Regions from separate parts of the Faecalibacterium sp. i25-0019-C1 genome, predicted to be linked through region 4. Evidence: predicted binding sites of a transcription regulator. Region 4 holds the regulator's gene; each other region holds the start of a gene.
What was found. The regulator Rex, encoded in region 4, represses fermentation and respiration genes when NADH is low (regulators of the CRP and FNR family bind a similar motif). The targets are predictions, from matches to a motif close to ATTGTTAANNNNTTAACAAT.

Region 1 (5,818 bases), 410 kb from region 4:
CGCTTTGCAAGTCTTCTGGGCTGCGGCATGGTGGGCACCGAGACCGGTGCGCCCAACGCGGAGTACAAATTCTGTCCGGAGTGCCGCAGCGATGCCGCACTTTCCACCTTTATCAAGAACTTCAAGCCGGTGGTGCGCTGTGCCGAGCAGTACGGCGTGACCATTGCCATTGAGCCGGTGGTCAAGCACATCGTGTACGATGCCAGACGCGCCCGCACCGTGCTGGATGAGATCGGCAGCCCGAACCTGCAGATCCTGTTCGACCCCGTCAACCTGCTGAACATGGAAAATGTGGACCGCCGCGAGGAAGTGTTCGCCGAGGCCATCGAGCTTCTGGGCAAGGACATCGCCATGATCCACTTCAAGGATTTCCTGCGCAAGGATGCGGGCGGCCAGCTGGCTGCTACGGGTGCAGGGCAGGGCGGTATGGAGGACTACCGCACCATCCTGCGGTTTGCAAAGCAGGAAAAGCCCTATATCTTTGCAACGCTGGAGAATACCACCCCGGAAAACGCGGTGGAATGCCTGAACTACCTGAAAAAGCAGTACGACGAGTGCTGAACACTTTATAACAAGAAAAACATCTGCAAGCTTTGCCCGGAATGGGGCAGCTTGCAGATGTTTTTTGTATCAGATGAAGTTTATGGTTCGGCCTTTTACAAATTGCAATTAAGAAGTAGTTTCGCTGAAAATGCCCAGAACGAAAGCGGAGGACATGAAGATCATTCCAGATTCAGCTTATGCTCCATCAGCCAGCGGGTCAGCAGAAAGTATCCTGCGGCAAAGGCGATGCTGACCGCCAGCCCGAACAGGGTGGTGAACGCACTGGGCGCAGCAATGGAAACATCTACACCGCCAAGGGTGGGATCGGAAACAGCCTGCAGCATGTCGGCACTGCTGACACCGGAACTCAGCCAGTTCTGCAGGAAGGACAGCAGGAAAAATGACAGAATACCGGCCGGGACCATGTGCTTTTTGAACTGGTGGCCGATCATGCATGCGGCATAGATGCACAGGATGCTGGACACCAGTGCCACCAGCCCATTCAGCGTTTCAAAGATCAGCCAGAGCCACCCGGAGCTGCCGGTCATGCGGAAGATCTCTCGGAAGATCTCTACCACTTTCTGCCACAGCTCCGGCAGCTGCTGCAGGGCCGCGCTGTTCAGAGACAGAGCCAGCAGCATCGCCGCAAAGGAGAAAATACCCACGATGCTGCTGCAAAGCATCCACACCACGCTGGAGATCAGCTTGGAAAGGATGAGCTGGCTTTCCGTCACCGGCAGGGTGTGCATCAGGTAGCCCTCGCGGCCCAGCAGATTGCGGGTGAAGCGGGTCACAATGGTCATCACAGACACCACTGCCACCGCGACGGCTACGACCATGTAGGCGAACAGCAGCAGAGATGCAAAGTCGTCCTTGGAAGAGCTGCGCAGGGAAAAGCCGCTCAGCACTGCCAGCGCAACAAGGGCCAGATACAGCCCGCCGTAGGTGCGGCCGGTGGCCTTGAATTCATATTTTAACAGCTGTTTCAGCATTTGAATACCTCCCGGAAATATGCATCCACGCTCATGCCCTCGGTCTCGCGCAGCTCTTCGGCATTGCGGTGGGCGAACACCCGGCCATCCTTCAAAAAGACGGCTTCGTCCAGAATTGGCTCGATATCGCCGATGAGGTGGGTGGATAGAATGACGGTCGCATCCCGGCTGTAGTTGTTCAGGATGGTGCTCAGGATATAGTCCCGGGCGGCAGGGTCCACGCCGCCAATAGGCTCATCCAGCAGGTAGAGCTTTGCGGCGCGGCTCATGGCAAGGATCAGCTGTACCTTTTCCTTGCTGCCCTTGGAGAGGGTCTTGAGCCGCGCCTTCGGTTCCAGTTCCAGCCGGGCCAGCATTTCGTTTGCCTTAGCGGGGTCAAAATCGGCATAAAATTCGTGGAACATTTCCACCAGCTGCTCCACACGCATCCAGTCCGGCAGCCAGTCGGCGTCCGGCAGATAGGACACGATGGCTTTGGTGTCCGGCCCGGGGGTCATGCCGGCGATCCGGATGCTGCCTGCACTGGGCTGCAGCAGACCGTTCGCCAGCTTGATGAGGGTGGTCTTGCCGCTGCCGTTGGGGCCAAGCAGCCCCACGATGCGGCCAAAGCCGATGTGCAGGTCTACATTTTCCAGTGCGGTCTTATCCTTCTGGTAGCACTTGGTCAGTGCTTCACAGCTCAAAAGCTCACTCATTGCGATCCTCCTTTGCGTCCCAGTGTTCCAAAAGCGCGGCCGCCTGTGCGGGACTGTAGCCGATGCCGCGCATCTTTTCCAGAAAATCCGACGCCAGCGTCCGGGCGGTGTCGGCGCGAAGCTGTTCGATCAATGCAGTATCCTCCGTAACATAGCGGCCTGCGGTGCGTTCGGTGCGCACCAGCCCTTCCGTCTCCAGCTGGGCAAGGGCCCGCTGCATCGTGTTTGGGTTCACCCCGGCGGCTGCGGCCAGATCACGTACTGAATCCAGATGCCCGCCCGGCGGGTAGGTGCCGGCCAGGATCCGGGCCTTCAGCCGTTCCACAAGCTGGGCATAGATCGGGCGGCTGGCATCAAACTGTTCGCCCATGGTATCATCTCCTTGTCTTGCTGTATTAAGCGCTTGATACAATAATACACGATTTGCTTTGTTTGTCAAGGGGAAAAAGAAAAAACACCATAAAACTGTGGGAAGTTGGGAAAAGTGCCTATAAAACACTGCACATTGATAAAAATTTACAATAAATTCAAACAATTTCACATTGCAAAGCTTTTAACAATGTGCTATGCTGAAAAACAGAGAGCTCCGCCCGGAAAGTGGCGGAAAAGAGATTTGGAGGAAAAATAACTATGGCTGATCGCATCGTTCTGAATACCATCTCCTACCATGGCCACGGTGCCATTGAGAACATCGTTCCCGAACTGACCGCCCGCGGCTACAAGAAGGCATTCGTCTGCTCCGACCCCGACCTGATCAAGTTCGGTGTCACCAAGAAGGTCACCGATCTGCTGGATGCTGCAAACTTTGCCTATGCTGTTTACAGCGAGATCAAGCCCAACCCCACCATCGCCAACGTGCAGGACGGCGTGGCCGCTTTCAAGGCTGCTGAGGCTGACTGCATCGTGACCATCGGCGGCGGCTCCTCCATGGATACCGCAAAGGCCATCGGCATCATCATCAACAACCCCGAGTTTGCGGATGTCCGCTCTCTGGAAGGTGTTGCTCCTACCAAGAAGCACGCTGTGTTCACCATCGCTGTTCCCACCACCGCCGGCACTGCTGCCGAGGTCACCATCAACTACGTCATCACCGATGTGGAGAAGAAGCGCAAGTTCGTCTGCGTGGATACCAACGATATCCCTGAGATCGCTGTGGTCGATCCCGATATGATGTCCTCCATGCCCAAGGGCCTGACCGCTGCCACCGGCATGGACGCTCTGACCCACGCTATCGAGGGCTACATTACCAAGGGGCACTGCGTCATCTCCGATATGTTCCATCTGGAAGCCATCAAGCTCATCAGCCAGAGCCTGCGCGGCGCAGTGCAGAACACCCCGGAAGGCCGCGAGGGCATGGCTCTGGGCCAGTACATCGCCGGCATGGGCTTCTCCAACGTGGGTCTGGGCATCGTCCACTCCATGGCACATGGCCTGTCCGCTCTGTATGACACCCCGCACGGTGTGGCCTGCGCCATCCTGCTGCCGGTGGGTCTGGAGTACAACAAGAGCGTTGCCGGTGAGCGCTACCGCGCCGTGGGCAAGGCCATGGGCGTTGTGGGCATCGATGAGATGAACGATGTGGAAGCCGCCGATGCCACCATCGCCGCCGTCAAGCAGCTGAGCGCAGACGTGGGCATCCCCACAAATCTGCACGGCATCCTGAAGGAAGAGGATATCCAGTTCCTCGCCGAGTCCGCATTTGCAGACGCCTGCCGTCCCGGCAATCCCCGCGACACCAGCGTGGAAGAGATCGTGGAACTGTATAAGAGCCAGCTGTGATTCCGCTCTGTAAATTCAAGCTGTAATTTTGAGCCCTGCTGTCCTTCGGGATGGCAGGGCCTTTTTCTAAGATGTATCTGAAAACAAAGCAACAGACTGGATCTTCGTCTTTTCAGAGATGCCCGGAGAGCCTGCCGCGTCGCAGAGTGACAAAATTTCTGCACGGCTCTTGTACACAGCGCCCAAAACGGGTACAATCAATGCAGTAAGAAAAAACTGGAAGCGAAAGGAACATTATGACGCTGAACTTCTATACTCTGGGTGTTATTTATCTAGTATATTCCTTTCTGGGCTGGGTGGCTGAGACGGTAGTCGCGACCATCCGGGGCGGAAGGTTTGCCAACCGCGGTGCGGCGGCAGGCCCGTTCTGCTTTATCTACGGTACCACCGGCGTGCTGCTGGCCGTGAGTTTCGGCGACCTGCGCACCGAGCCGGTCTACCTGTTCTTTGCCTGTATGATGGCGGCAACGGTGATGGAATGGATCACCGCCAAGCTGCTGGAACGCCTGCACCGCCGCAAGTGGTGGGACTATTCCGGAAAAAAATTCAATCTGAACGGCTATGTGTGCCTGCAGTATTCGCTGCTGTGGGGTGCGCTGGGCACGGCAAGTGTGCTGTGGGGCAATGATGTGCTGCTGCGGCTGTGTGCGCAGATCCCTGTCTGGCTGCTGCGCCCGGCAGTATGGGTCTCGCTGACGGTGGCGGTGCTGGACCAGATCGGTTCGGCGGTGCTGGTGCAGCAGTATGCGGCCCGGCACCCGGTGCTGGAGCAGCTCAACCAGAGACTGGGGGAGCGGTCGGACACGCTGCGCCGCAGGATCGCGCTTTACATTGAAAAACGCATCCAGTATGCTTACCCGGCTGCGGCCCGGCAGGAGCAGACTGCGCTCCGGAAGGGGGAAAAGAACTTCCTCAGCGTGTCCGACCTGCTGTGGCTGTTCGTGATCGGCGCGTTTCTGGGCGACATGGTGGAGACGGTGTTCTGCCGCGTGACCGCCGGGGTCTGGATGAGCCGCTCCAGTCTGGTCTGGGGGCCGTTCAGCGTGGTGTGGGGTCTGGCGCTGGTGCTGGCAACGGTGCTGCTGCGTCAGGAAAAGGACCGGAGCGACCGCTACCTGTTCGCCTTCGGCACCGTCATGGGCGGTGTGTACGAATACGTGTGCAGCGCCGTCACCGAGCTGCTGTTCGGTACCGTGTTCTGGGACTACAGCAAGTTCAAGTTCAATCTGGGCGGGCGCATCAACCTGCTGTACTGCTTTTTCTGGGGCATTGCGGCGGTGGTATGGATGCGCTACGGCTATCCGCTGGTGCTCAGAGGCATGAAGAAGGTGCGCAGCCGCGTCCGCCCATGGATGACCGTCCTGCTGGCCGTATTCATGGCGGTGAACATGCTCACCAGTGCGCTGGCGCTGGCCCGGTACGATGCCCGCACCAGCGGTGAAGCGCCCAAGAACAGCATCGATATGCTGCTGGATGCGTATTTTGACGATGCCCGCATGGAGCGTATTTATCCCAACGCGAAGAAAGTGACCAAGGCCGGATGAAATTTCAACGCTCCTCTTGCACTTTGGTGCAAAAACCGGTATAATATTTTTCGGATAAAAGGGAGTAAAGGGCGCTCGTTTTGCAAAAACGGTGCGCTGTGGCGCAGCGACATCCCGGCAGAAATGCCCGCTGTGTCACCGGAAGCTTGAGACTTTTATTACACTTTCCCGTTTTTGGGCAGGATGTAATAAAGGTCTCTTTTTTATTGCTGCTCTGCCAAAAACAAAAGGAGAAAACTATGCTCATTCCTGTTTTGCTGTTCAT
Region 2 (5,818 bases), 650 kb from region 4:
GTAATTGTCGGAAGCAATAATGAGGATTCTACGTTGACGGAAGGAACCGTCAATTATGATGTCCGGTTCGATGCAATTGCACCGGCGTTAGAAGGTTCTACTGCACGGAAAGATGTGATACGTCTTATTATCAATGTGGAAGCGCAGACGGCTTTTAATCCGGGATACCCGTTGACAAAGCGAGCAATCTATTATTGCAGCAGGATGATCTCCGCACAGCATGGTCCGATATTCACGAACTCGGAGTATGGGAAAATCCGAAAAGTGTACTCTATCTGGGTTTGTACACACCCAACCAAGGAGTTCCAAAACACTCTGATTCGTTATTCTATCCGACCAGAGCAGTTGATTGGAAACGCTGTTGAAAAATCGGAAAACTACGATTTAATGAGTGTTGTAACGATTTGTCTGGGAGAACCGGGTACGGAAAACTATACAGGTATTGTGAAATTTATGGATGTGTTGCTCTCTTCTTCCAGAGCAGCTACTGAGAAAAAGAAAATTCTTGAAGAAGAATTTGGCGTTGCAATGAACGAAGAACTGGAAAGGGAGGTGCTTGTTATGTGCAACCTTAGTCAGGGCGTAAAGGCCGAAGGCAGAGAAGAAGGCATCAACATTGGTGAGATGCGGATGCTGGTTAAACAGGTAAGAAAAGGCCGTGTGACGATTGAAGAAGCAGCGGAAGATGCTGGAATGACAGTAGAGGAATTTAAGAAAGTGATGGAAAATACCCCGCTGCAGGCGGTCTAAGATAAAAAGCATATAGAGTAAACTGTAAAGCCCTACAAGGCTCAGATCGGTTCGATACTGACTGAAAACCTTGTAGGGCTTATTTTTTTTTTGCTTTTTTCAAATTTATTTGTGAAAAATGTTGTCCAAGACTTGACATCGGCCGGCATTGATTGGCAGCGCGAGAAATGGCAATCAGGACTTGGTTCTAAGTTTATCCACCAAGGCGAAAAAAATGCTGCGAAATATGCGGACGAGGTCATTGTTCTGAGCAAAGGAGTGCAGGACTATCTTCACAGGTGCCGGATATATGGTGGATTCCAATAAGGAACATCTGGCCTATGAAAAAACGAATCAAGAAGAACGAAAAGAGCAGCCAACATAGAAGTCAGAATTTTCTTTTTTCCCCTTTAGCAGAGATGGCTTCTGAGGCCAAAATGTGACCCAGTAGGTCACATTTTAAGGAACAAGTGACCTGCTGGGTCACAGAAAAATTATCTGATATCCATGAATATGTGGGGGGGTTGACTCCGGATTTTCTGGATGTATTGGAGGAAGGCTTCAAAGAATTCTTTGAAAAAGAAGTGTCGAATAATCCTCTGAAAGCAGAATATTTTCAGGAAGTATAAGGCGAGCAGCTATGCTGGTGTGGAAGCAATTTTTGAGCGGGATCAGCGGAACCAGAAGTTCATATGGGGAATGTATGACCGCATTTGCGGAATGTTCTGCCGGAAAACACGGTAAGGCTGCGGCTTTCGGTCAAAATACACACATTTCCGTGCATCAGCGGCAAATGTTTGTTAAACTATTATCTATCTTGTGACCTTGCAATGTGCACGGTTTTTGTTTATAATAGTAGAGTAACGGGGCAAGATCCCCCGAATGCGAGCGAAACTCTAGTTCAGAAATTAAAACTTGAGAGGAGTTTATTACCATGGGTTTAGGTAAGAAGACGATCGACGATCAGAACTACTGCGGCAAGAAGGTGCTTGTCCGTTGCGATTTCAACGTCCCGATGAAGGACGGCGTGATCACCAACGAGAACCGCATCAACGCAGCTCTGCCCACCATCCAGAAGCTGGTCAACGATGGCGCAAAGGTCATCCTATGCAGCCATCTGGGCAAGCCCAAGAACGGCCCTGAGGCAAAGTTCAGCCTGGCACCCGTTGCTGTGGCTCTGAGCGCAAAGCTGGGCAAGACCGTTGTGTTTGCTGACGACGACAACGTTGTGGGCGAGAACGCAAAGGCTGCTGTTGCTGCCATGAACAACGGCGATGTCGTTCTGCTGCAGAACACCCGTTTCCGCAAGGAAGAGACCAAGAACATGCCTGAGTTCAGCGAAGAGCTGGCTTCTCTGGCTGATGCATATGTTGACGATGCATTCGGCAGCTGCCACCGTGCACACTGCTCCACTGCAGGCGTCACCGACTTCATCAAGGATACCGCTGTCGGCTACCTGATGGAGAAGGAGATCAAGTATCTGGGCAACGCTGTGAACGATCCCGTTCGTCCCTTCACCGCTATTCTGGGCGGCGCAAAGGTCGCAGACAAGCTGAATGTTATCTCCAACCTGCTGGAGAAGGTCGATACCCTGATCATCGGCGGCGGCATGGCTTACACCTTCGTCAAGGCTCAGGGCTACGAGGTCGGCAAGAGCCTGTGCGACGATTCCAAGCTGGATTACTGCAAGGAGATGATGGCCAAGGCTCAGGAGAAGGGCGTGAAGCTGCTGCTGCCCGTTGATGCTGTCTGCATCAAGGACTTCCCCGATCCCATCGACGCTCCTGTTGAGACCACGGTTGTTCCTGTCACCGCGATCCCGGCTGACATGGAAGGCTGCGACATCGGCCCCGAGACCATGAAGCTGTTTGCCGATGCTGTCAAGGCATCCAAGACCGTTGTGTGGAACGGCCCCATGGGCGTGTTCGAGAACCCCACTCTGGCAGCTGGCACTCTGGCAGTTGCCAAGGCTATGGCTGAGAGCGATGCTACCACCGTGATCGGCGGCGGCGACAGCGCAGCAGCTGTGCAGCAGATGGGTCTGGGCGACAAGATGACCCACATCTCCACCGGCGGCGGCGCTTCTCTGGAGTATCTGGAGGGCAAGGAGCTGCCCGGCATCGCAGTTATTCAGAACGCATAATCTGATCCCGGCATCATAATGGGTGCGGCGGCTTTAGCGCCGCCGCATCTTTTTGTTTGTGCAGAGCTTTCTGCACGATAGAAGGTAAATAAAGGAGATAGAGTATCATGGATAAGGCAAAGCGTAAGGCTATCATTGCAGGCAACTGGAAGATGAACAAGACTGCCTCCGAGGCTGCTGTTCTGGTGGATGAGCTGGTCCCCGCCGTGCAGGACGCAGGCTGCGAGGTGGTTATCTGCACCCCGTATACCGATCTGGTCACCGCTGTGGAAAAGACCAAGGGCACCAACATCCATGTGGGTGCTGAGAATGTTCACTTCGAGAAGTCCGGCGCTTTCACCGGCGAGATCAGCGCTGACATGCTGGTAGATCTGGGCGTGGAGTACGTCATTGTGGGCCACTCTGAGCGCCGCCAGTACTTCGCCGAGACCGACCAGACCGTGAACAAGCGCGCTCGGGCTGCTCTGAACGCCGGTCTGAAGGTCATCATCTGCGTGGGCGAGAGCCTGCAGCAGCGCGAAGAGGGCGTGACCGAAGAGCTGGTGCGTATGCAGACCAAGATCGCTCTGCGTGATGTGACCGCTGAGCAGATGGCAAATGTCGTGATCGCTTACGAGCCCATCTGGGCCATCGGCACCGGCAAGACCGCTACCGCCGATCAGGCTGAGGAAGTCTGCGGCCAGATCCGCAAGGTCATCGGCGAGGTGTACGGTGAGGCTGTGGCTGAGGCTACCACTGTCCAGTACGGCGGCAGCATGAACGCCAAGAACTGCGAAGAGCTGCTGAGCAAGAAGGACGTGGACGGCGGCCTGATCGGCGGCGCATCCCTGAAGGCTCCTGACTTTGCAGTCATCGTCAACGCAGCCACCAAGGGCTGATCGACGGTTTAAATCAGCTGTTTCAGCGCCCGGCTGCGCCGCATTTCCAGCGCTGTGCCGGGCGCTGATTTGTTAAATTCAAAGGAGATTCAATTTTATGGCAAAGAAACCTGTTCTTCTGTGCATCATGGATGGCTTCGGCTGGGTGCCGGGCGAGACCTACGGCAACGCCGTGGTGGCCGCCAAGACCCCCCATCTGGATGCTCTGATGGAAAAGTACCCCATGACCACCATCGAGGCTTCCGGCATGGCAGTCGGCCTGCCCGACGGCCAGATGGGCAACTCCGAGGTTGGCCACACCAACATGGGCGCTGGCCGCATCGTGTACCAGCAGCTGACCCTGATCACCAAGTCCATCAAGGACGGTGAGATGCTCAAGAACCCAGTTCTGGTCAAGAACATGAAGGCTGCCATCGATGCCGGCAAGGCCATCCATCTGATGGGTCTGGTGGGCACCGGCGGTGTGCACAGCCACGCAGACCACTGGTTCGGCGTGTTGGAAATGGCAAAACATCTGGGTGCAAAGAACGTTTACCTGCACTGCATCACCGATGGCCGTGATACCGACCCGCACTCTGGCAAGGGCTTCCTGGCCGACCTGCAGGCCAAGCTGGACGAGTTGGGCATCGGCAAGATCGCCAGTGTCTCCGGCCGTTACTACGCCATGGATCGCGATAACAACTGGGATCGTGAAGAGAAGGCATACGCTGCCTTTGTCTACGGCGAGGGCAATCATGCCGCCAACGCTGCCGAGGCCATCGAGGCATCCTATGCAGCAGACAAGACCGATGAGTTCGTTCTGCCCTGCGTCACCTGTGAGGGCGGCCGCGTGCAGGATGGCGACACCGTCATCTTCATGAACTTCCGCCCCGACCGTGCCCGCCAGATGACCCGTATCTTCTGCGACGATGCTTTCACCGGCTTTGAGCGCCGCGGCGGCCGCAAGCAGGTGAACTATGTCTGCATGGCCGAATATGATGCCACCATGCCCAACTGCGAGGTCGCCTATCCGCCTGTGGAGCTGAAGAACGTTCTGGGCCAGTACCTGTCCGAGAATGGCAAGACTCAGCTGCGCATTGCCGAGACCGAGAAGTACGCTCATGTCACCTTCTTCTTCAACGGCGGCGTGGAGGCTCCCTACGAGGGCGAGGACCGCTGCGTGATCCCCAGCCCGAAGGTCGCCACCTATGACCTGAAGCCCGAGATGAGCGCCCCCGAGGTTGCTGCCGAGTGCGTCAAGCGCATCGAGAGCGGCAAGTACGATGTGGTGATCCTGAACTTCGCAAACTGCGATATGGTGGGCCACACCGGCGTGTTCGATGCTGCGGTCAAGGCCGTTGAGGCTGTGGATACCGCTGTGGATCAGGTGGTGTCCGCTGTGCTGAAGGCCGGCGGTTGCGCCTTCATCACCGCCGACCACGGCAACGCCGAGAAGATGATGAACCCGGACGGCACCCCCTTCACCGCACACACCACCAACGTGGTGCCCTTTGTGGCTGTTGGCTGCGGCGATGTGAAGCTGCGCGAGGGCGGCTGCCTGGCAGATATCGCTCCCACCATGCTGCCGTATATCGGTCTGCCCGTGCCTGCTGAAATGACCGGCAAGAGCATCATTGTGGAGTAATTGACCGTTAAAATGGCCGACGCGTTCGCTTTGGCTATGAATAGCGGAATTGTTATTCTTATATTTACAGCTCTGGAAAATCTGCGGATTTTCCAGAGCTGTTTTTTCACGCGAAAAGCCGATAAGATAAATTGCGTTTTTGGGCTTCGACCCCATTCTAAATCAAAAACTTTTCTTTTTTCCCCATCCGTGCTACAATAAAAATGAATTTTTGATTGTAGGAGAAGCGGATGGAAACAACGCATAAACAAATCGTTCTGGGCATCCTTGCCCATGTGGACTCCGGCAAGACCACCCTTTCGGAAGCCATGCTCTACCGCTCCGGCGCGATCCGCAAGCTGGGCCGTGTGGATCACAAGGATGCCTTTCTGGATACCGACACGCTTGAAAAAGCGCGCGGCATCACCATCTTTTCCAAGCAGGCCCTGTTGACGGCGGGCAATA
Region 3 (5,818 bases), 570 kb from region 4:
TATGATGAGCACGCCGAGGATCTGAGTCTGGAGAACATCCTGAGCCAGAGTATCAATCTGATCGCCAGCATGCCCACCATGATGGTGAACGCTTACCAGATGAAGCGCCGCTACTACGATAAGCAGAGCATGTTCTTCCACCTGCCCAAGCCCGGCCAGAGCACGGCAGAGCACATCCTCAGCACCTACCGTCCGGACCAGAAGTTCACCCACGAGGAAGCAAAGCTGCTGGATATGTGCCTGCTGGTGCACGCCGACCACGGCGGCGGCAACTGCTCCACCTTTACCACCCGTGTGCTGTCCTCCTCCGGCACCGATACCTACTCCGCAATCGCGGCGGCCATCGGTGCACTGAAGGGCCCCAAGCACGGCGGTGCCAACCTGATGGTGAACCGTCAGCTGAAGGATATCCTCAAGCATGTGGAAAACCCCGAGGACGACGATGAGGTGCGCGAGTATCTGCGCCGCATCCTGCGCAAGCAGGCGGGCGATGGCTCCGGCCTGATCTACGGCATGGGCCACGCGGTGTACACCATCAGCGACCCTCGTGAGGTGATCCTGAAGCAGCGCGCCCGCCATCTGGCCTACGACAAAGGCTTTGAGGAAGAGTATAATATGCTGTGCAGCATCGAACGGCTGGCCCCCGGCATCTTTGCCGAGGAAAAGGGCAGCACCAAGCCGGTGTGCGCCAACGTGGACCTGTTCAGCGGCCTGATCTACAACATGCTGGGCATCTCTGAGGATATCTACACCCCGCTGTTCGCCATTGCCCGTGTGCCCGGCTGGTGTGCACACCGCGTGGAAGAGGTGGTATTCGCTAACCGTATCATTCGTCCCGCTTACAAGTATCTGGGCGTGCGCCAGAAATATAAGCCGATCGAGGAACGCTGATGAATCCTTCTGTTTTGTTCGTTTTTATCCTGAGCATTCTGCTGGGCGTGCTGCGCGCGGCAGACCTTGCCTTTGGCACCGATGCCGTCACCGGTCTGTGCGTGGTCGGCTCGGTGTGGTGGCGCTATCTGGCACTGGGTATCGTGGTGCTGGCTGCAGTGCTTGTGGGCCGTACACAGCCTTCCCGCTCGGAAGCGGTGCGTAGCCGCAGGCCGCTGGCCGGTATTCTGGCTTTTGTCGGTGCAGTATGTTTTCTGGCCGCAGCGGGTGCACAGATCGCGCTGGGCGCAGCTTCCGGTCTGGGCGGCTTTGTGCGGTGCATTCTGGAATGCCTGTGCTCCGCGTGGCTCAGCACCATGGGCCGCTGCTGGCTCAGCCCCAACGAGTGGAAAAAGCCCTTTGGCGGGCTGTATCTGGCCGTGGCGGGCAGTCTGCTGTTCTACTGGAACGTGCTGCTGCGCTTTATGGAGAACAGCTCCAGCTGGCACCGCGTGACCCCTACAGCGGCGGTGTGGCAGGCGCTTGCGGCACTGGTGTTTTTGGCAGCGTTGGCCCGGGCGCTGCATGTCCCGCAGCCGGGCAATGGCAAAACACTGTGCGCAGCCGGGCTTGCCGCATTTGCACTTTGCCTGTGCTGGCAGCTGCCCTATGTACTGGTTTTGATGAGCGGCCTGAGCTGGGCCGCACCGGCTGTCTGGCCGGAGATCTTTGCCGGACTGGGCCTTTGCTGCGTGGGCGGCATTGGCGGAGCGTGCGTTACAGCCTGCTTGAACGGGGAGAGCTGACAAAAATGTTGGCACTCTGTTGGCGCAATTGCCGAAAAGCAGGGAATGAAAGGAATTAAAATCGTACAAAAGCAAAAAATGCAGTGAATGTCTTGTTAATTTTTTGGCAGACACTTGAAACTTTCTGCGTTTTGGTCTAAAATAAAGATACCGTGATTTATCCGATTATGGGTAAAATAATTAGGAGGTACTATTAACATGGCTGTTAGAGTTGCTATCAATGGTTTCGGTCGTATTGGTCGTCTGGCTTTCCGTCAGATGTTTGATGCTGAGGGTTACGAGGTCGTCGCAATCAACGACCTGACCAGCCCCAAGATGCTGGCTCACCTGCTGAAGTACGATACTGCTCAGGGTTCTTTCTGCGGCAAGATCGGCGAGGGCAAGCACACCGTCGAGGCTACCGAGGACTCCATCATTGTTGACGGCAAGGAGATCAAGATCTACGCTGTTAAGGACGCAAAGGACGCTCCCTGGGGCGAACTGAACGTTGATGTCGTTCTGGAGTGCACCGGCTTCTACACCAGCAAGGAGAAGAGCATGGCTCACATTCAGGCTGGCGCAAAGAAGGTCGTTATCTCTGCTCCCGCAGGCAACGATCTGAAGACCATTGTCTTCTCCGTCAACGAGAAGACCCTGACCGCTGAGGATCAGGTCATTTCTGCTGCTTCCTGCACCACCAACTGCCTGGCTCCCATGGCTAACACCCTGAACAAGACCTACCCCATCGTCTCCGGCATCATGACCACTGTTCATGCTTACACCGGCGACCAGATGATCCTGGATGGTCCTCAGCGCAAGGGCGATCTGCGCCGTGCTCGTGCTGGCGCACAGAACATCGTTCCCAACACCACCGGCGCTGCTAAGGCTATCGGCCTGGTCATCCCCGAGCTGAACGGCAAGCTGATCGGTTCTGCTCAGCGTGTGCCTGTTCCCACCGGCTCTACCACCATTCTGGTTGCTGTCGTCAAGGGCAAGGACGTCACCAAGGAGTCCATCAATGCTGCTATGAAGGCTGCTACTTCTGAGTCCTTCGGCTACAACGAGGATCAGATCGTTTCTTCCGATGTCATCGGCATGCGTTACGGCTCTCTGTTCGATGCTACCCAGACCATGGTCGCTAAGATCGACGACGACACCTATCAGGTTCAGGTCGTGTCTTGGTACGACAACGAGAACTCCTACACCTCTCAGATGGTCCGTACCATTAAGTACTTCGCTGAGAACTGCTAATCACAGCTCTACGCTCAAAAGTGCTTGAGGTGCCGTGCTGAATGACAACTAGTATTGGCTTTGCTGATACGAACATGCTGTGATTGGTACGACAACAGGATAACGAGTTCAACACCCTTCCTTTTGCGGGTTTCCGTGAGAGTAAGGGTGTTTTTTTGCTGCAAAAAAGCAATGGAACGAGTTCCTTTCTAAAATGAATATGTTGCAACAAAAAGACGGAATAAAGTACGGAAATCTTAGCCATGATGCAGGCAATGATACAGCTGCAAAGTATTGTACCCCAGAGGAAAAAATGGTAAAATATTTTTAGTGTCAATAAATACATTTACGAAATTGATATTGATGATTCTGGAAATAAAATGTCAATGAATTGCGGCGTAAATCAGTCAAAAACCTGGGCGTAAATGCGTCCGGGCTTTTTCTGGTGTAAAGGAAACCGGGCCGGAGTTTGGCACGGTATGGGGATGAGATCCCTAAATGGGGAAAGCGACAGGAAAGGGAAAATGAAAGAGAAATTGAGGCTTGCTGTTTTTGGCCACAAAAGGTGGTCGAGAGAGGGCGGCGTGGAGATCGTGGTAAAAGAGCTGTGCACACGGATGGCGCAGCAGGGCTGTCAGGTGACATGCTACAACAGAGCAGGCCATCATGTGAGCGGTGCGGAATATGATGATGCTGGTAAAACGGAGTACGAGGGAATCCGTCAGAAGTCTGTTCCGACTATTGAACGGCGCGGGGCTAGAGATATAATACGCGGCTGTCATAATAGGGACAAGGGGACGGCAGAGAATGAAAGGCTCCGCAACCCGAAGTTCATATTTTCTTACCCGAAGAATGAACGACTGATCTTTTTGGGTGGCAGCAATGCCAACCAGAAAGAAATCTCGACCATGAGGGTGGGGTAACAGCCAGCGGACAGGTGTACGAGCCTATCCGCTCTTTGTGTTAGCCGAGATATTGATGAAGAAATTGAGTGGGATTGTGGGAAAGATTTATGAGTAAGAAACTTGCGATTGCGATGTTCGGACAGAAGCGATTATCAAGAGAAGGCGGAGTAGAGATCGTTGTCAAAGAGCTCTGCACTCGAATGGCACAGAATGGTTGTGACGTGACCTGTTACAATAGAGCAGGCCATCATGTGAGTGGTGCAGAATATGACGATGCTGGTAAAACGGAGTACGAGGGAATCCGTCAGAAGTCTGTTCCGACTATTGAACGGCGTGGGGCTAGAGATATAATACGCGGCTGTCATAATAGGGACAAGGGGACGGCAGAGAACGAAAGGCTCCGCGACCCGAAGTTCATATTTTCTTACCCGAAGAATGAACGACTGATCTTTTTGGGTGGCAGCAATGCCATCCAGAAGGAAATCTCGACCATGAGGGTGGGGTGACAGCCAGCGGACAGGTGTACGAGCCTATCCGCTCTTTGTGTTGGCCGAGATATTGATGAAGAAATCGAGTGGGATTGTGGGAAAGATTTATGAGTAAAAAACTTGCGATTGCAATGTTCGGACAGAAGCGATTATCGAGAGAAGGCGGAGTAGAAATCGTTGTCAAAGAGCTCTGCACCCGAATGGCACAGAATGGCTGTGACGTGACCTGCTACAACAGAGCAGGCCATCATGTGAGTGGTGCAGAATATGACGATGCTGGTAAAACGGAGTACGAGGGAATCCGTCAGAAGTCTGTTCCGACTATTGAACGGCGTGGACTTGCTGCAGTCAGCTCCTCCGCATTTGCGGCACTTTATAGTGCATTTGGAAAATACGATGTGGTGCACATCCATGCCGAAGGGCCGGCGTTCTTTGCATGGCTGCCGAAGATGTTTGGAAAAAGAGTTGTTGTTACCGTCCATGGAACCTGTGAAATAATGTTAGTAACCAGAAAAAATCCTGATTTCATGCGGGTTTGCGCGGCTTGACCTTTTTTACCTTAACTTGTTTCTGTTTACCATGGTGCGTTGCGTTCCGGCGTGATTTCGGGGGTTAGTGGCTTCTGGTTGCGCTCTATACTTAACCCACCACAGCGAAAGCTGATAGAGCAGAAAACAGAATAAGGAGGTACGAGGATGAGCCTGCGTATAGATTGTTACTGCAATCTGTATACAGGCTTGTTGTTGTGCTGTGAGGTAGGAAAGGTGAGTAGTGAAAGATGAGCATGACAATTTAAGGAAAAGAACTGCTGGGATTGTGTATAAGCCTAGGACAAGAATAGAGACTATGGAATGACGGTTGGAGAGAAGTAATGGAAGAAAAAATCAGACTTGCGGTTTTCGGGCAGAAACGTCTTTCGCGTGAAGGCGGGATAGAGATTGTTGTAAAAGAGTTATGCACCCGAATGGCACAGAATGGTTGTGATATAACTTGCTACAATAGAGCAGGCCATCATGTAAGCGGTGCAGAGTATGACAAAACAATTGAATATGATGGCATCCGTCAAAAGGTTGTTCCGACCATTGAGAAGAAGGGACTTGCAGCGGTAAGCTCTTCCTTTTTCGCAGCACTTTGTAGTGCATTTGGAAGATACGATGTGGTGCATATCCATGCAGAAGATCCTGCCTTTTTCTGTTGGATACCAAAACTTTTTGGCAAGCGTGTAATCTGCACTATCCACGGTTTGGACTGGGATCGCGAGAAGTGGCGCGGAAGCGTTGCATCCAAGTTCATTCGTGGCGGCGAAAAGAATGCTGTGAAATATGCGGACGAGATCATTGTTCTAAGCAAAGACGTGCAGAAGTATTTCTTGGAGACCTACGGAAGGGAGACACATTTTATCCCTAATGGTGTCAATCGGCCAGAGGTTCGGGAAGCAAAGCTGATCACGGATCATTTTGGATTGGAGAAAGATTCCTACATATTGTTCCTCGGTCGTCTGGTGCCAGAAAAGGGGATTCGATATCTGGTTGAGGCCTTC
Region 4 (5,818 bases):
GGCATCTGCCGGTCGGGCGGCAGGTGCCCCTCCGTATTAGCCAAAGGGTGCCCTTTATATGTACGTTACCGCACACAGCGGCACTCTGAAGAAAAACTTAGCCGATGGTGTAACCAACAGACTCCATGCCGTCCAGCAGGGTGTCAACAACGTCTGCACCGGAAACGCCGTCGTAGTCAACGGTGTCGAACACTTCCTGATAGATGCCGGTGCCGGAAGCCTTCAGGTCGTTGTTCTCGAACAGGGGATCCAGCTTGTTGGTGGTGAAGGCCATGACCTTTGCATTTGCCTCAGCCACCAGATCCTTGACAGCGCCGGCTTCCTGAGCAGCAGCCAGACCAGCCTTGGAAGCGGGGATGCCGCACTCGGAACCCATGATGGCAGCGCCCTTGCCGTTGTTCAGCAGGAAGTCGATCAGGGTAGCAGCCTCGGCAACGCACTTGCTGGTCTTGGTGATGGCCAGACCCATGGAGACCTTGGAGAAGCCGCCGTTGTTGTCGCCGAACTTGATCTCCTCGCCAACGGTGAAGCCGTCCTTGTTGGCATCATCCAGAGCGGAGGAGTACTTGGAAGCAGCGGAATCCCACTCGAAGATACCTGCAATCTTACCGGTGATCCACTCGTTGGACTGGTGGGTAGCGGTATCAGAGTTTGCAGAGTAGTAGGTCTTCAGGTTCATCATGACGTGGCCATCCACCAGGCTCTTGATGAAGTCGATGCCCTCAGCGATCTCGTCCTCGGTGTAGTTCAGGGTAGAGGTGACGGGGTCAGCCCAGTCCTTGCCGTACTTGGACTCGAGGTAGAAGACCATCAGGATCATACGGTCGTATGCGCCCAGATGCATGGGGTAGTAATCGTCGCCCAGCTTCTCCTTGAATGCCTTGCCGGCAGCCATCAGATCATCCAGAGACTTGGGAACTTCGGTGATGCCAGCCTTGTTGAAGGTGGTCATGTTCCAGAAGAAGATACGGCCGGTCATGGAAACGGGCACGCACTGCTGGCTGTTTGCAACGTAGCAGGCGTCCATGGCAGCGTCATCCCACTGGGTCAGATCCAGGAACTTGGAAACAGTGTTCAGGTCCACGAACTTGCTGCCATCAGCAGAGTAGTTGTACAGCCAGTTCCAGTTCACCTGGCACACATCCTGTGCGTTGCCAGCGATGAAGGCAGCTGCCATCTTCTCTTCCCAGCCGGACCATGCGGCGAAGGTGGGCTCGATGGTGATGTTGGTGTGCTCAGCCTGGAACTCCTTGATGGCGTTCTGGTAAGCCTCGTGACGGCTGTCGCCGCCCCACCAGCTGATGGTCATGGAAACAGGGCCGTCAGACAGTGCCAGGCTCTCGTCTGCAGAAGCAGCGGGAGCGGAAGAAGCGGTGGAAGCAGCAGAGCTGGATGCAGCAGAGTTGCCGCCGCAGGCAGCCAGAAGGCCGGCAGCGCCCACAGCGCCGGTGACCTTCATAAAATCACGACGAGAAATTGCCTTGCTCATTTTTGTTCTCCTCCTAAATACAGAAAACATCATCTCGAACGGGGGTTCTGCACATACCCCGTTGTATACAATTATGATAACAAAACAACAACCAAAAAGAAAGACGCAAATTGCAGATATCTAAACAAAAAACGTACAAATATTGCTCTTGTTCCCGCGCAAGAATTGACGCCTTCGCTGAAATGAATAAACTTGGCTCGAAAAACTGTGCAACATGTATACTTCGCTATTTTGCATAGAAAACTGGGATGCATCATAGGAGGAACGTCGAATTTTGCAATAATTTTGTAAACATTCCGTTTCAGAACGTGGAAACGTTGCATACATTGTGGACGAACAACAGCTTAAAAAGCCCGGATGGGAGTCTTTGAACTGATATATCAATAGCGCAAAAAATGTGCACTCTGATATATCAATTGTTTGCGGCGGGCATCCGGCACCGGTCTTCGGGCATGGAAATCGGTGCTTTTTCGCCCTTTGGGGGGGTGAAGAAGCACCGACAGCGACATATTTTGCGCTGTTGTGTGGACTGCGCCTGTGGGCCGGGAATAAAAAAGAAAGGCTGCCGTGTCGTTGAACACAGCAGCCTTGTATACAAGTTTATTCAACCCGCGAAGCAGCTTTTTCGGCGTAGAACGCGCGCTTTGCCTTGAAATAGCACTGGGGGCACATGCTCACGTACTGCACATCGTTTTCCAGATCGATGGCCACCTGCTCGCCCTCAAAGACGAATCTGCCGTTCACTCTGCGGCAGTTGCAGATGGCCTTGCGGCCGCAGGTGCAGATAGTCTTCATCTCCTCGATGGTGTGGGCCAGCTCCAGCAGGCGGGTAGAGCCGGGAAAGCCCTTAAGCGAAAAATCTGCCCGCAGGCCGTAGCAGATCACCGGAATGTTCAGGTCCACCGTTACCATGAACAGCTGTTCTGCCTGCTGCGCAGTGAAAAACTGGCTCTCGTCGCACAGCACGCAGGCCAGCGGCGCACCGTCAGCGTTGGCCGTGCGCACGGCCTCGAACACGTCCGTCTCCGGCGGGATCAGCAGATCAGCCTTGCGGCGCACGCCCAGACGGCTCACCAGCTCACCGCCGCCCTTGGTGTCCACCTGTGGCTTGAGGATCAGCACCCGCATCCCCTGTTCTTCGTAGTTGTGGGCTACCTGCATCAGGGCGGTGCTCTTGCCGCTGTTCATCGCGCCGTAACGGAAATACAGTTTTGCCATTTGAAAAACTCTCCTTACAGAAAGAACCCTCTCAGCCAAAGCCTGACGGCTTTGCCAGCTCCCCCGATGGGGGAGCTTTTCTGCATCTTCCGGGCAGGCTGTCCTTCGCCGGAGAAGCAGAAACTTTCCCGTCCCCACTCATAAAGCTCCCCTTTCGGGGGAGCTGTCGAGCGTATGCGAGACTGAGAGGGTTCAGCGGCATCTCAGGCTTTGACTGAGAGGGTTCTCTTATTACTTACAATAGGTACGTTCAGTCCTGATTGCGCAGGCGGTAGCCAAGGCTCATCAGGCTGTCGCCCAGATGGACGTTCTCCACCACCACATCGGGATACGGCACAGAGAGGTCATAGTGGGAGAAGTTCCAGAAGCCCTCGATGCCCAGATCCACCAGACGGCCGCTGACCTGTTCCGCACCGTCGCGGGGCACACAGAGCACTGCGACCTTGGGGTGATGCTCGGCACAGAAAGACTCCAGCTCGTCGATATGGCGGATCTGGATGCCGCTGATCTCCTTGCCCACCTCGCTCTGTGCCACATCAAAGGCGGCGATCAGGCGGTAGCCGTTGGTGTCGGTGGTGATAAAGCGGCTCACTGCCTTGCCCAGACGGCCGCAGCCGATCAGGATGGTGGGCAGGCGGTCGCCGTTGCCGAACAGCAGGCCTTCCAGAATGGAGAGCAGGTTTTCCACCGAGTAGCCGATGCCCTGCCGGCCATTCACATCGCCGATGCAGTTGAAGTCCTGCCGTACCTGCGAAGCGGTGGTGCCCATCTGAGCAGCCAGCTCGCGGGAGGAAATGCTGTTGATGCCGTCCGCCTGCAGAGAGCACAGATAGCGGTAATATTTGGGAAGACGCTTGATAACGGGAAGCGAAGCCCTTGCAGGAGTGTTCATAGAATACTTTCTCCTTTCGCTCTATTGCAGTACTTGCCGCAGCTGCCTGCTTTACAGATGCGGCACAGAGAAACCCCGATCCGTTTACGGGTTCATATTGCAGATATTACAGTCAATTATTTAAAGTATACTGCACCGATGGAGAATGTCAAATCATTCTCAAAAAAATTTTATGAAATGTTACCGCTTTTTTGCTGCAGCGGGTCTGCATAGCCCGGCACAGGCTGGGGAATGCTGACAAAAAACGCAGGAGGAAAGCATATGAACGATGAAACGCAGCAGACCGATGCGCGTCGGCTGGAAAAAGAAGAGATCGAGGATCTGGGCACGGTCACGCTGGCCCGCGGGGAGCATGTGATCCACTGCCTGACCGTCATCGGCCAGATCGAAGGCCATTCGGAAGCGCCGCAAGGCCAGAAGACCACGAAGTATGAGCATGTCATCCCGCAGCTGGTGGCCGCGCAGGAGGATCCTCGCATCGAAGGCCTGCTGGTGCTGCTGAACACGGTAGGCGGTGATGTGGAAGCGGGCCTTGCGCTGGCGGAGCTGATCGCCAGCGTGTCCAAACCCAGTGCAACGCTTGTGCTGGGCGGCGGGCACTCCATCGGTATCCCGCTGGCCGTCAGCGCCCGGCGCAGCTTCATCGTGCCCACAGCCACCATGACCGTGCACCCGGTGCGGCATTCCGGCGTCATTCTGGGGGTGCCGCAGACCATGCGCAGCTTTGAGCAGATGCAGCAGCGCATCACCGGCTTCGTAGCGGCCCACAGCGGCATGACTGAAAAACGCTACACCGACCTGATGCTCCACACCGGCGAGCTGGTGATGGACATGGGCACCGTGCTGGATGGACGCCGGGCCGTGAAGGAAAAGCTCATCGACGAGCTGGGCGGGCTTTCGGATGCGCTGGCGTGGTTGTATAAAGAGATTGAACGCAAATGAAGGCCGATTTTGTACAACAATAGGTTTGCCAATTTCTTCCCTGCGTGGTACAATAATAAAATCAAATAGTGTGTCTACTACAAACGCGGGGAACAAAGAAACATGGCAACAAAAAAACGTAAAACGACAACACGGCGCGCAGCATCGCGCAAAAAACGCGCAGAACAGCGGCTTCCGGCGGGGCTTGGCACCCTGTTTGCAGGCCTTTTGCTGGTGGTGCTGGCCTTTGTGGAGGGAGATTCGGCATGGAAGGCCCTGCACGATGTGCTGTTCGGACTTTTTGGCTGCGGCAGCTTTGTGCTGGGCGCGGCAGTGTGCTGCCTTGCTGTGCAGTATACCCGGGGCGAAGACCTTCTGCCCAAGATCTTCAAGCTGGTTCTGGGGCTGGTGTTTGCCTGCGGCACGGTGATCGTTTTTTCCGATATCCAGCCGCAGGGCATGTCGGCATTTCAGATGACGGCTGCCTGCTACGCAAACGGCGTGAATGCATGGATCGGCGGCGGTGCGCTGGGCGCACTGCTGGGCGGCAGCCTGCTGCTGCTGTGCGGACGGCCTGCGGCAACCCTTATCATGATCGTGCTGGCACTGTGTGTCAGCCTGTACATTTTTGATCTGACCCCGGCAGAGGTGTGGCAATGGCTGTGCGCTGCGTTTGGCGGCGTGCACGCAAAGGGTGCGGCCATGGCGCAGCAGAGCGCAGCCCGCCGCGCTGAACGTGCCGCTGCCCGCGCGGCAGAAGCCGAGGCTGAGGAAGACTACGACGAAGCAGAAGATGAATACCGGGATGAGGAAGATGCCGAAGAGGAGATGGAAACTCCGGCTTTCCGCATCGGTGTGCCGGACTGGCTGAACGGCATCCGCCACTGGGGCCACAAGGTGACCGAAGAGATGGAGGCGGAGGAGCCGGAGGCCGCCCCGCAGCCGGAGCCGCCCGCAGATACTTCCGGCCAGCCGCTTGCCCAGCCGGAGCCTGCCGCCCCGGCCATCACGCCGGTGCAGGTACGGGTATCCCGGCCCCGGGCTTCCTTTGACGTAGACCTTGGCCCCGACCACACTGAGGTGAAGGAGGGCGGCAGCGAACCCATCGAGCCGCTCATCGTGGGCCCGGGCGGCACCTTTGGGCAGAACCCGCTGCGCCCGGCCCCCAGACCTGCCACACAGCCCATCGTACAGGACGCAGTGGAGACCGATGCATCCGATTTCTTTGCAAAGGCTGCACAGCCGGTGCAGCCTGCGGCAGCGGAAAGCTTTGATACTCCGGTCATGACCCCGGCAAT

Region 1: fucO (lactaldehyde reductase) is a predicted target of Rex. The motif match lies at 2,772-2,791, and genes of this name have one in related genera.
Region 2: ACGHUK_RS08900 (phosphoglycerate kinase) is a predicted target of Rex. The motif match lies at 1,526-1,545, and genes of this name have one in related genera.
Region 3: gap (type I glyceraldehyde-3-phosphate dehydrogenase) is a predicted target of Rex. The motif match lies at 1,768-1,787, and genes of this name have one in related genera.

Annotation. Positions count from the first base shown of each region.
Region 1 is NZ_AP031428.1:2,044,898-2,050,715, reverse strand. It holds gene ACGHUK_RS10155 (sugar phosphate isomerase/epimerase) at 1-561, shown strand, start outside; gene ACGHUK_RS10150 (hypothetical protein) at 723-1,535, opposite strand; gene ACGHUK_RS10145 (ABC transporter ATP-binding protein) at 1,529-2,230, opposite strand; gene ACGHUK_RS10140 (GntR family transcriptional regulator) at 2,223-2,600, opposite strand; gene fucO (lactaldehyde reductase) at 2,861-4,009, shown strand; gene ACGHUK_RS10130 (putative ABC transporter permease) at 4,246-5,553, shown strand; gene ACGHUK_RS10125 (calcium/sodium antiporter) at 5,793-5,818, shown strand, end outside.
Region 2 is NZ_AP031428.1:1,805,475-1,811,292, reverse strand. It holds gene ACGHUK_RS08905 (hypothetical protein) at 1-750, shown strand, start outside; gene ACGHUK_RS08900 (phosphoglycerate kinase) at 1,664-2,872, shown strand; gene tpiA (triose-phosphate isomerase) at 2,980-3,750, shown strand; gene gpmI (2,3-bisphosphoglycerate-independent phosphoglycerate mutase) at 3,848-5,374, shown strand; gene ACGHUK_RS08885 (NYN domain-containing protein) at 5,605-5,818, shown strand, end outside.
Region 3 is NZ_AP031428.1:1,889,955-1,895,772, reverse strand. It holds gene ACGHUK_RS09410 (citrate synthase) at 1-891, shown strand, start outside; gene ACGHUK_RS09405 (hypothetical protein) at 891-1,676, shown strand; gene gap (type I glyceraldehyde-3-phosphate dehydrogenase) at 1,875-2,906, shown strand; gene ACGHUK_RS09395 (hypothetical protein) at 3,410-3,808, shown strand; gene ACGHUK_RS09390 (hypothetical protein) at 3,898-4,296, shown strand; gene ACGHUK_RS09385 (glycosyltransferase family 4 protein) at 4,386-4,826, shown strand; gene ACGHUK_RS09380 (glycosyltransferase family 4 protein) at 5,150-5,818, shown strand, end outside.
Region 4 is NZ_AP031428.1:2,458,722-2,464,539, reverse strand. It holds gene ACGHUK_RS12135 (ABC transporter substrate-binding protein) at 98-1,489, opposite strand; gene ACGHUK_RS12130 (thymidine kinase) at 2,090-2,707, opposite strand; gene ACGHUK_RS12125 (redox-sensing transcriptional repressor Rex) at 2,958-3,599, opposite strand; gene ACGHUK_RS12120 (ClpP family protease) at 3,861-4,541, shown strand; gene ACGHUK_RS12115 (DNA translocase FtsK) at 4,644-5,818, shown strand, end outside.